One region of the Citrobacter enshiensis genome, then DNA from elsewhere that is predicted to be linked to it. Evidence: riboswitches for the same ligand, from Rfam matches in the RefSeq annotation. Region 1 holds a riboswitch; the other holds the start of a gene.
What was found. Region 1 has a riboswitch for cobalamin ahead of btuB (TonB-dependent vitamin B12 receptor BtuB). Riboswitches for the same ligand answer to the same signal wherever they lie in the genome.

Region 1 (5,706 bases):
ACAGGTTAGCTATTTTACCACGAACTGTCAGTTGTGAGGTGAGTGGATATGAAACAGCAAGATCCCACAAACTCACGCCGCCCATTTTGACGTTCTCATAAGTGACAAAGTCAGTATCGTAGCGGGTGCCTAAATACTGGTACGTCAGGCCCCAGTCAAAATCATGCACCTGCCAGTCAAGTTGGTATTTGACCAGTTGTTTTGAGCGACGAGGCAGCGGTTGGTCGGTAATGGCATTACGGGCATCAACATAATCGTAGCTGAGCGTATGCGCCAACGGCCCGGTATCAAAGTTCGCGGTTGCCTCAACCCCTTTAATACGGACCTCCCCCTCGTTGTAATATTTCTGGGCATGATCGTCATAATCGATCATGTCATCGATATCGTTACGATAACCTGAAATACGCCAGCTAACGCCTGCCGTTAACCCTTCAAACGCGCCTTCCCACTGCTTACTTTCTTCAGGATTCAGATTTGAATTGCCGTAGAAGCCATACAGTTGGCCCAGATTCGGGGCTTTGTAAGAGGTGCCGTAGGAAGCAATAAAACGATAGCCTTCAATAAATTCCCATCCGGCGCTGGTTTGCCAGGTACTATGACGGCCAAACTGAGAATTATCATCACTGCGCACTGCACCTTCAAAGGTGAAGTCACCCAGTTGCTGCAGCCCTGTCAGGTAGAGCCCCGTGTTGCGCTGTTCATTGCCTTCAGCCACATAACCCGTTCCGGGCGTCGTGGTTTGTTTCTGCCAGTCGATACCTGTCCCGACATTACCGTGACCAACAACGACACTGTTTGACCACTGGACATTGTATTGCTTCATATCATCCAGCGTTGCGGAATCATCATAGCGACCATATTCAGGGTCGTAGTTATAGTCCTTACTGTGGCTATAACTGGAAACCAGTTGAGATTGAATGCTCTCGCCGTTGAAGCGTAATCCGGCATCCCAGCTCTGGCTATAGAGTTGACGAGTGTCGATCAGCGGTGTGCCCGGCCAGTAGTAGGAGTCATAATTAGTACGATTATCATAGCCATAGCCGCGCACAAACCCGCTCCAGGTCTCGGAAAAATTGTGCTCCAGCGCGCCATAAAGCGTCTTGCTCTGGAAGCCATCCCGATCGGATTGCGGCTGAACGCCTGTACCACCGTAAGCGACAACATCAAAACCACGGGTATAGGCATAATCCCCCATCAGCGTGACGCGTGTGTTTTCACCAAGCTGTTGCTGCGTTGAAATATTATAGTTCTGATAATTGTTCGTTCCCCATCCGGCAGACAACTCTGTGCCAGGTTTCTCGCGCGTTGTAATGATGTTTACCACGCCGCCAATCGCATCCGAACCATAAATGGCTGAGCGCGGGCCCCGGATGTATTCAATACGCTGAACGAGAGACACCGGGAACTGACTGAGATCCGCAGATCCACTGACCCCCGCCAAATTCAAACGGACACCGTCAACCAACACCAGCACATGGCTGGAATTCGTCCCACGAACAAAAATGGAAGAGAGCTGTCCGGAGCCGCCGCTTTGCGAAATATCTACCCCAGGCAGACGGCGCAGTACATCGTTCACGGAAGTCGATTGCCAGCGATCAATATCCTGACGCGTAACCACAGTCACAGGAGCAAGTACGGCACTGAGGGGCTGTTGAAAACGGTTTGCGGTAACGACCATGGTGTCCGGGTTAACATCCTGCGCCCACCCAGAAAATGCCGTGACGGAGAGCGCCGTCAACAGCGAGGTTTTTTTTATCATTGTAAAGCATCCACAATATAAGAAGGATGCCGCAGGCCCCATCGATAGTACGCGATGATGAAAACCAGATGCGACGTTAGCCGGCAGGTCTTCGGGCTTGGAAGATTATCTATGTACCAGATAAACAGAGATGAAGACTTCCCACCTGACGGCAGTGTCTGCTTACGCTCCCATCTCATCTTTCCTTACCGCTGCGCGTCAGCCCCAGATTTACACTGGGTTCCCTTTTAACTCACAGGACCGGAGCACAGATGCTACATTCTGCTATAACCTATTGTCCAGGCTGGATATCACAAATCCGTAATCATCAATGACTGGACATCTGATGAGCAATCCCTACAATCCCCGCGTACTTTTATTATTCAGGATGCATCATGACCCCCGAACACCTTCCGACAGAACAGTATGACGCGCAGCTTGCCGAGAAAGTCGTCCGTTTGCAGAGTATGATGGCGCCGTTTTCTGACCTGATGCCGGAAGTGTTTCGCTCGCCGGTCAGTCACTACCGTATGCGTGCCGAATTTCGTTTATGGCACGATGGTGATGACCTTTACCACATCATGTTTGATCAGCAGACCAAAAACCGCATTCGCGTCGACAGCTTCCCGGCCGCCAGCGAGCTGATCAACCAACTGATGACTGCCATGATTGAAGGCGTTCGTGGCAATCACACGCTACGCCACAAACTGTTCCAGATTGATTACCTCACCACGATGAGCAATCAGGCGGTGGTATCGCTGCTGTACCATAAAAAACTGGATGATGCCTGGCGTAAAGAAGCCGAAGCCCTACGCGATGCGTTACGCGCAAAAAATCTGAATGTGCATCTGATTGGCCGGGCGACCAAAACCAAAATTGAGCTGGACCAGGATTTCATTGACGAACGTCTACCGGTTGCCGGGAAAGAGATGATCTACCGCCAGGTAGAGAACAGTTTTACCCAACCCAACGCAGCGATGAACATTCAAATGCTGGAATGGGCGCTGGATGCCACCAAAGGATCGACGGGCGACCTGCTTGAGCTGTACTGCGGTAACGGTAACTTTTCGTTAGCGCTGGCGCGCAATTTTGACCGCGTACTGGCGACGGAAATCGCCAAACCGTCAGTGGCAGCAGCACAGTACAATATTGCTGCGAATCACATTGATAACGTGCAAATTATTCGTATGGCTGCGGAAGAGTTTACCCAGGCGATGAACGGCGTGCGCGAATTCAACCGTCTGCAGGGCATTGATCTGAAGAGTTATCAGTGCGAAACCATTTTTGTTGATCCGCCACGTAGCGGTCTGGACAGTGAAACCGAAAAAATGGTGCTGGCGTATCCGCGTATCCTCTACATCTCCTGTAACCCACAGACGCTCTGCAAGAACCTGGAAACATTAAGCCAGACGCACAATGTGTCACGCCTGGCGTTGTTCGATCAGTTCCCGTATACGCACCATATGGAGTGCGGGGTCTTGCTGACAGCGAAGTAAAACGTGTTGCCGTTGTAGGCCTGATAAGCGTAGCGCCATCAGGCCTACAACATTACTCTGCCAATTCCTGCTTACGATTGCGAACCTTAAAGCCAATCCAGAACACCAGAGCCACCGACAGTACCGCCGGGAAGAAGTTGGAGCCGATATCCGGATATTCCGCACGCACCACGGTACTGTAAAGCAGCACACCCAGAATAAAGCAGGCGGCAGCAAGACCTGGTAGCCCTACAGGCATCGTGCGATTTTGATAGCGTTGATGCAGGCAATACACCGCCAGTATCAGCGCAATTAACGGGAAGACAGAAAATGGCACAATGGAGCTAAACAGCGCCGCAAATGTACCATTGATTGACAAGCCAGCGACCAGCGCCAGCAATAGCGTACCTTTATCTTGACCTGACTGTTTCATTGCTCATCCTTCACGTTACTCGGAGTGATGTGACATTTTCTCTTGTTCACGGCGATACCAGTAATATGCCCCTTTCGCAATCATGCGCAGTTGCAATACCAGTCGCTCTTCTAATTGCCGACGCTGTTCTGCGCCAACATCCAATGCCTCCGCGCCCGCACTGAAGACAATCGTCACCATGGCTTCGGCCTGAGCTTCAGTGAACGCACGCGGCATATGGTTTTCGAGTTCAAGATAGTCCGCAAGTTCCGCGATGAAATGTTGAATTTCACGCGCAACGGCCGCACGAAACGCGGCAGAGGTACCCGAACGTTCACGCAATAATAAACGGAAGGCGTTTGGATTGTTGCCTATGAACTCCATAAATGTGGAGACCGAGGTGCGGATCACACTCCCGCCTTTAGCAATACGCTGACGCGCCTGACGCATCAGTTGGCGTAGCATTAAACCGCTTTCATCTACCATCGTCAGACCAAGTTCATCCACATCACGGAAATGGCGGTAAAACGAGGTTGGCGCAATGCCCGCTTCCCGCGCAACTTCACGCAGGCTCAGACTGGCGAAACTACGCTCAGCACTCAGTTGACTGAATGCGGCTTCTACCAGCGAACGCCGGGTTTTTTCTTTTTGTTGCGCTCTAACGCCCATCACGATGTCTGAATCCTTCCATATGCCTTGTCTGGCACTATACCAGAGATTAAAAGTAACGGGTTTACGCCGGATTGTGAATGATTGTTTACGCGCAGTTTGTGCTTCGACTTCGCAAAAAAGCACAACGATAATTGGGTTATCCCGGCAATAATGTTACTATCCTGTTGCTTTTATGTATAAGAACAGGTAAGCCTTACCATGCCACATTCCTACGATTACGATGCAATAGTAATAGGTTCAGGCCCCGGCGGCGAAGGCGCTGCAATGGGTCTGGTTAAGCTTGGAGCGCGCGTCGCCGTCATTGAGCGCTATCATAACGTTGGCGGCGGTTGTACCCACTGGGGCACTATCCCGTCAAAAGCGCTCCGTCACGCCGTCAGCCGTATCATCGAATTCAATCAGAACCCTCTTTACAGCGACCATTCCCGACTGCTTCGTTCTTCCTTTGCCGATATTCTCAACCATGCCGATAACGTAATAAATCAGCAAACTCGCATGCGGCAGGGTTTTTATGAGCGTAATCACTGCGAAATTCTGCAAGGTAACGCCCATTTTGTTGACGAACACACGCTTGCACTGGAATGCCGTGACGGTACAGTAGAAACGTTGACGGCCGAGAAATTTGTCATCGCCTGCGGTTCTCGCCCGTATCATCCTGGCGATGTCGACTTCTCGCATCCCCGAGTGTATGACAGTGATTCCATTCTCAGCCTGCAACATGAACCGCGCCACGTGCTTATCTATGGCGCAGGGGTCATTGGCTGTGAATACGCCTCGATATTCCGGGGAATGGATGTCAAAGTCGACCTGATCAATACCCGCGATCGTCTGCTGGCATTCCTCGATCAGGAAATGTCCGACTCCCTCTCTTACCACTTCTGGAACAGCGGCGTCGTCATTCGCCACAATGAAGAGTACGAGAAAATCGAAGGGTGTGATGATGGCGTGATCATGCACCTGAAATCCGGCAAAAAACTGAAAGCGGATTGCCTGCTGTACGCAAACGGGCGCACCGGTAACACGGATTCGCTGGCGCTGGAAAATATTGGCCTGGAAACAGACAGCCGCGGTCAGTTGAAAGTCAACAGCATGTACCAAACGGCATTACCGCACGTGTATGCCGTGGGCGATGTGATCGGTTACCCGAGCCTTGCCTCTGCAGCTTACGATCAGGGACGTATCGCAGCACACGCGCTGGTCAAAGGTGAAGCCACCGCCCATCTTATCGAAGATATCCCCACCGGGATTTACACCATTCCGGAAATCAGTTCTGTCGGTAAAACCGAACAGCAGCTGACAGCGATGAAAGTGCCATATGAAGTAGGACGTGCCCAGTTTAAACATCTGGCGCGGGCGCAAATCGTTGGGATGAATGTCGGAACGCTGAAAATCCTGTTCCATCGTGAAAC
Region 2 (5,706 bases), 2.1 Mb from region 1:
CAACGGCCGCCATTGAGCGGGTGATCCCCTGCGCTTTTGCTGTACTCACCACGCGCGGGTCGCTGATGTAGCAGCGGCATTCACCGCCAAATTTGGCCAGCAGCGTTTTATTGATCCCGGAAAGCGCCATCGTGGTGTCGGTGTAGATAACGCACTGGCGCTGGAGTGCCGCACACAGGTGCTCCAGCGCATCGCTGGAAAACCACAAAATGTCCAGCCAGTCAAAATCTGCCGTAGTGTGGATAACCCGTTTGATGATCGCTTCATGCAACGGGCTGGCAAACTGATAATCCGGGCGGGTTTCACGAATAATCTCGCCAATGATGTCGAAACTTTTGGTTTCAATCGCCTGGGGTTGCTGGATGTATTGCATGTATTTCTCCTCAGGCCGCGCCAACTACCAGCCAGTGCGCCACCATAAACAGCGCAAGGGCCAGGGTCGAAGCTACCCACATCAATCGAATCGTTTGGGAAATGTCGTCTACAGAAATGTCGCGCCGCGCATCGCCTATCCAGGGTTTCTCAACACGCTGACCAAAGTAGTTATTTGGCCCGCCCAGGCGAATCCCCAACGCCCCGGCCACACACGCCTCAGACCAGGCACAGTTTGGACTGCTATGGTTGTAACGGTCGCGCCAGCCGATCTGCAGTGCGCGGGCACCATCCTGACGGCACAGAACTGCGGCAAGGCTAAGCAATAGCCAGCTAAGACGGGCTGGAAGGTAATTCGCCACATCATCAAGGCGAGCGCTGACCATACCGATGGCCCGGTATTTTTCATGCTTATAGCCCACCATAGAATCAAGGGTGTTGACCGCTTTGTAGGCCATGGCTAAAGGCGCGCCGCCAATCAACAGGAAAAACAGCGGCGCAATAATGCCGTCAACGGTGTTTTCCGCCACGGTCTCTACCACCGCACGATTGATTTGATCCGGCTGTAACTGCGACGTGTCTCGACCCACAATCCAGGCGAGCTTTTCCCTGCTTTCGGCAAGATTGCCAGCCCGCAATGGACGTTCAACATCCATCGCGGCCTTTGCCAGGCAGCGTCCCGCCAGGACGGTAAAGATCATCCAGACTTCAACCAGCCAGCCAAACCAGGGGTGAATCATTGTCGCCAGCGTCAGCACGCCCCAGGAAACACCCCAGGTCACGCCGACCACCAGAACCCACATCACCGCACCACCAATCCGCAGCGCGCGCTCGCTATGGCAATAACGTCTGACAAGGCGCTGAACCGAGGAGATTAAATTGCCAATCCAGCGTACCGGATGCGGCCAGTTTTGCGGGTCACCGATAATGAAATCGAGAAGCCAGGCAACGCCCCATGCCAGCAATGTCATAGTGACTCCCTGCCCGCAGCCAGCCAGTGGTTCAGCATTTCCGGACGCTGTGCGAAATGAACGTGAAGGTAACTGGCAAAGGTATTGCCCACTTGCCAGCCGCCGGACCACTCCTGCAAAATTTTACCGTCACGCACTTTGCGACACGCCATCACGGACGGTATTTCCGGGGTAAAATCCGAATAGTGAAATTCATGTCCGCGAAGCACATCGCCAGGCGCTGCCAGTAATGTTTGCTGCCTGGCCTGCGCCTCGCAGTAGCCGAAGCGGGTAAGTCGTTTTCCCATCCGGCTATGGCCCGGAATAACATCGGCCATCTGATACACCGCTCCGGTTGCATCCTCCAGCGAGCTTCCCAGGTACATCAAACCGCCGCACTCCGCATAGATAGCCACACCGCGCTGGTGCGCTGCCCGCAATTGCGACAACATCTCTGTATTTTCGGCAAGACCCGCCGCATGCAGTTCGGGGTATCCACCGCCAAGCCAAATCATCTGGCAGTCAGGAAGTTTGCGGTCATGAAGAGGGCTAAAACGGGCAATACGGACGCCAGTACGCTCCAGCAGAGTGATGTTGTCCGGGTAATAAAAATTGAAGGCTTCATCATCCGCGAGCGCCAGCGTAAGTCCTTCGCCAGCAGAGGCGGACGGTGATGCAGGCCATTCCCCTTCAGGCAGCGACGTGAGTTGACTCAGCGAAAGCAGTTTGTCGATATCCAGTGTCTGCTCAAGGGTACTGGCGAATTCCTGCCACGGCTGCTGATTGATAAGCGACTCTCGGGCGGTGACCAGTCCAAGATGGCGTTCAGGCAATGAAACGCCCTCAGCACGAGGGACATAGCCCAGAACAGGCACCGTGCAGTAGCGCTCAATTGCCGTTTTGAGGAGTTGGTAATGTGCTTCGCTGTTGACGCGATTGACGATGACGCCCGCAATGTTGAGATCAGGATCAAAGTGCTGGAATCCCATCACCGTCGCGGCAATCGAGGTTGAAACCGCTTTGCCATCCACCAGCAGAACGACCGGGCAACCCAGTTGCTTCGCCATTGCCGCCGTACTGCAATAATTGGGGTCGGTGCCGTAGCCGTCGTACAGCCCCATAACCCCTTCGATGACGGCAATGTCAGCCTGCTGCATATGCTCGCAAAACAAGGCATTAAGAACGGGCTCAGGGAGCATGAAACTGTCGAGATTGCGGGAGGTCGTGCCACAAACCGCCGTATGCCAGCCCGTGTCGAGATAGTCAGGTCCCACTTTGCAGGGTTGTACACGCAGACCGCGACGTTTTAACAGACTCAGCAAACCCAGCGTTACCGTGGTTTTGCCACAGCCGCTTCCGGTGCCTGCAAGAATAAATGCGTGAGAACGTGCCGCCATACCCCTGATCCTGTTCAGGGTGGTAGGGGTGTAGAGATGCGCTTGTAACCAGTGCCTTCAGACTGTACCGCTTCCGATCAACCCACTTCCCACCGAAGTTGTTGGTAATGGCCGACAGGCAGGTCTTCTGGCTCAGCGTCATCCTCACCCGTCCTTCCCAATCTTGCGATCAGTGGCGTTTACGGGGTCGTCAGCATCACAGCAGCGGGGCTGCGGGGGATTTCTCACCCCCTTCCCTGCCACAAATGTGGCAAACCTGTCGACTTACGTTAGGGATTTTTATCAACCCATAACGGTAATTAAATTCTAATTACATCTCACTCTTTCTTACGCCAATTTTCTGGCGTTACTAATGCATATTTTCACTCGTATATGTACTGAATGAGTGCAGCGGGAATAATAATAAAAACCACCAACTTCCCGAAACTGCACCCCATCACAAAAATAAAAACAGACGCAGTTTATCCCGCAAATAATACTATTTTGTTGCGCTACGACAACTTATCGCATTGAGGCGGTTACTTTCATTTTATAATGAATGACATGCCACAGGATATCAAAAATCGGCAATTGCCAGATATTGATATTTACGCAGATTCAATAGACGAATTTTCATTAATTTGCTGACGAAACGTCCTGCGGCGTCACCTGATACGTCTGGCGAAAAACTTTGCAGAAATAACTGGTTTGAGAAAAGCCTAAATTACGCGCAATGCTGGCAATGCTCCAGTCACTGTGGCACAGCAGTTCCCTGGCGCTGGCCATTCTTTGCTGGTTTACCCAAGCGTTAAAACCGATGCCCTGATATTTTTTAAATAACTTGCTGAAGTAGTACGGGCTAAGATAAACATGTGACGCGACATCCTCAAGACGCAGATCGTCCGACAAATGCGCATCAATGTAGCGCAGCGCTTTCTTTATTTTACTGTCATGCGGATTAGGACTACGGCTCGCCCGGGCCGGTTCAGCTTGCTGTGGATTATCTTTGATAACAACAAAATTGAGTTGTTTTTTAAGGCAATTTTCAACAATGAGCTTCAACAGGTCTGCTGACGCCATCACCCTTGAATAGTCCATCTCTGGTACGTTATGAAATTCGTTCAGCAGCTCGGGATCGGCCTGCCAACGGTCATCCACATTGAGAATATCCACCAGGCCGACATCATTGCTTAAACGCACTTGCCCACAAAGGACGAACCCAACCAGATGACCCGCAATCACCAACGGAATAGAGAAATCGGTTAACCCTGCATGGCAGCGATAAATACAAGGCTGATCTGATTTTGATGCTTCCAGACCGCCGCAGCGATCGCTCATACGGCAACGCGTACTGTGTTGGGGATGTTGGCGCATCAATTGACAAAATGGTGTGAAATTAAACAGCTCAGAAATCTCATCACCATGAATATTGACAACCACAACCGCCAGACTGGTGGCTTGTGCAAAATCCTGTGCGATTTTATTAATGAGTTCTGAGTTCAGAGCGCTCGCAGAAATCATGATAAAACCTCTCAGTTAATTTATTGTTATAAACAGCACATTTTATTTACATTCGCTTAATCATTATCTTGAGGTATTAATGATCAAAGCATAATGCACAATAACAAAAGTCCCCCATCCCTGGGAGACGTTTTATTCAGTTCGTGAAACCAGATCACGAAATCATTTACCTATTTCAGAAAAGCCCATAAAAACGGCGTTACCCCTGATTTTCTTCCAGCTTACAGGCATTACACGGTAAGTTTTTTACCAATAAAATAGCGATAGATTGCCGCCCCCCCCGCAAGCCCCAACAATCGGTGCCACGATAGGTACAATAAAATATGGGATATCACGTCCGCCTGTCATCGCAATGTCTCCCCATCCTGCCATCCATGCGAACAGTTTTGGGCCAAAATCACGAGCAGGGTTCATCGCAAATCCAGTAAGAGGACCGGTGGAAGCACCGATAACCGCCACCAGTATCCCAATCAGCAAAGGGGCCAACGGTCCTTTAGGCACACCATTGCCATCGTCGGTCAGCGCCATGATCATCCCCATCAGAATGGACGTGATCACCACTTCCACCAGCGCAGCTTGCCATACACTCAAGGCCGCAGCTGGATATGTACTGAAAATACTCGCCAGTTGCAAACTTTCGACGCTGCCACGCACCAGTTGATGAGCCGTTTCAAATTCGATAAACAGACTGCCATAAAGCAGATATGCCAGCATCGCCCCGCCAAACGCGCCAGCAAGCTGGGCGATTGTGTAGGGCAGAACTTTACGGCCTGGGAAACAGGCAAACAACCATAATGCAATCGTCACTGCCGGGTTTAAATGCGCACCGGATATTCCGGCGGTCAGATAAACGGCAAGCGAGATCCCTAACCCCCAAATGATACAGATTTCCCATAATCCCAAACTTGCGCCAGCAACTTTGAGCGCACTGAGGCAACCGATACCGAAGAACAAAAACAGCCCGGTGCCCAAAAATTCGGCAATGCATTGCGCTTTTAATGAATCGTTCATTGTGACACCTTCTAAGCAGAGTTTGTGTCTGTGCCAGCAAGCTTCCCTGCTGACGACCGACTTTCACTATAAAAACTGATCTCTGCAAATTGTTGGCAACCTGAAGGCTGGCAGGCTCTGAAAAATCGTGCCGCAATAACAAATTATTGCTATTCGTTTACCCCGTAGAGCAGACACCACGAGCGATTCGATAAATAAAATGCAGTCGTTGCATTAGTAAAAAATGGCTAAATCCAACATTTAAATTTCCAACAAACATCACATATTCATTTCTCCTTGGCAAATTAATTTTATTTTGTCACCTGGTAAAATGTAAAAATGAAATAACAAAAACAAAATAGTTACATTTTTATTATTTTTATTTTTGTTTAAAAACAACAACATGAAATAAATTTAAGCAATTTAATAGCATTGACAACCCACTATTTTTTCACGTTCAAAGATAAGTCAGCCATTCTTTTTCCTCGCTTCTTTTT

Region 2: it holds a riboswitch for cobalamin, as region 1 does, so the genes downstream of both, P2W74_RS08820 (cobyrinate a,c-diamide synthase) here and btuB (TonB-dependent vitamin B12 receptor BtuB) in region 1, are expected to answer to the same signal.

The regions. Positions count from the first base shown of each region.
Region 1 is NZ_CP119862.1:4,611,805-4,617,510, forward strand. Features, by position in the region: gene btuB (TonB-dependent vitamin B12 receptor BtuB) at 1-1,759, opposite strand, end outside; cobalamin riboswitch at 1,825-2,019, opposite strand; gene trmA (tRNA (uridine(54)-C5)-methyltransferase TrmA) at 2,134-3,234, shown strand; gene P2W74_RS21935 (YijD family membrane protein) at 3,287-3,646, opposite strand; gene fabR (HTH-type transcriptional repressor FabR) at 3,662-4,297, opposite strand; gene sthA (Si-specific NAD(P)(+) transhydrogenase) at 4,496-5,706, shown strand, end outside.
Region 2 is NZ_CP119862.1:1,844,767-1,850,472, reverse strand. Features, by position in the region: gene P2W74_RS08830 (cobalt-precorrin-8 methylmutase) at 1-373, opposite strand, end outside; gene cbiB (adenosylcobinamide-phosphate synthase CbiB) at 384-1,343, opposite strand; gene P2W74_RS08820 (cobyrinate a,c-diamide synthase) at 1,340-2,719, opposite strand; cobalamin riboswitch at 2,820-2,994, opposite strand; partial or broken gene pocR (transcriptional regulator PocR) at 3,307-4,219, opposite strand; partial or broken gene pduF (propanediol diffusion facilitator PduF) at 4,419-5,230, opposite strand.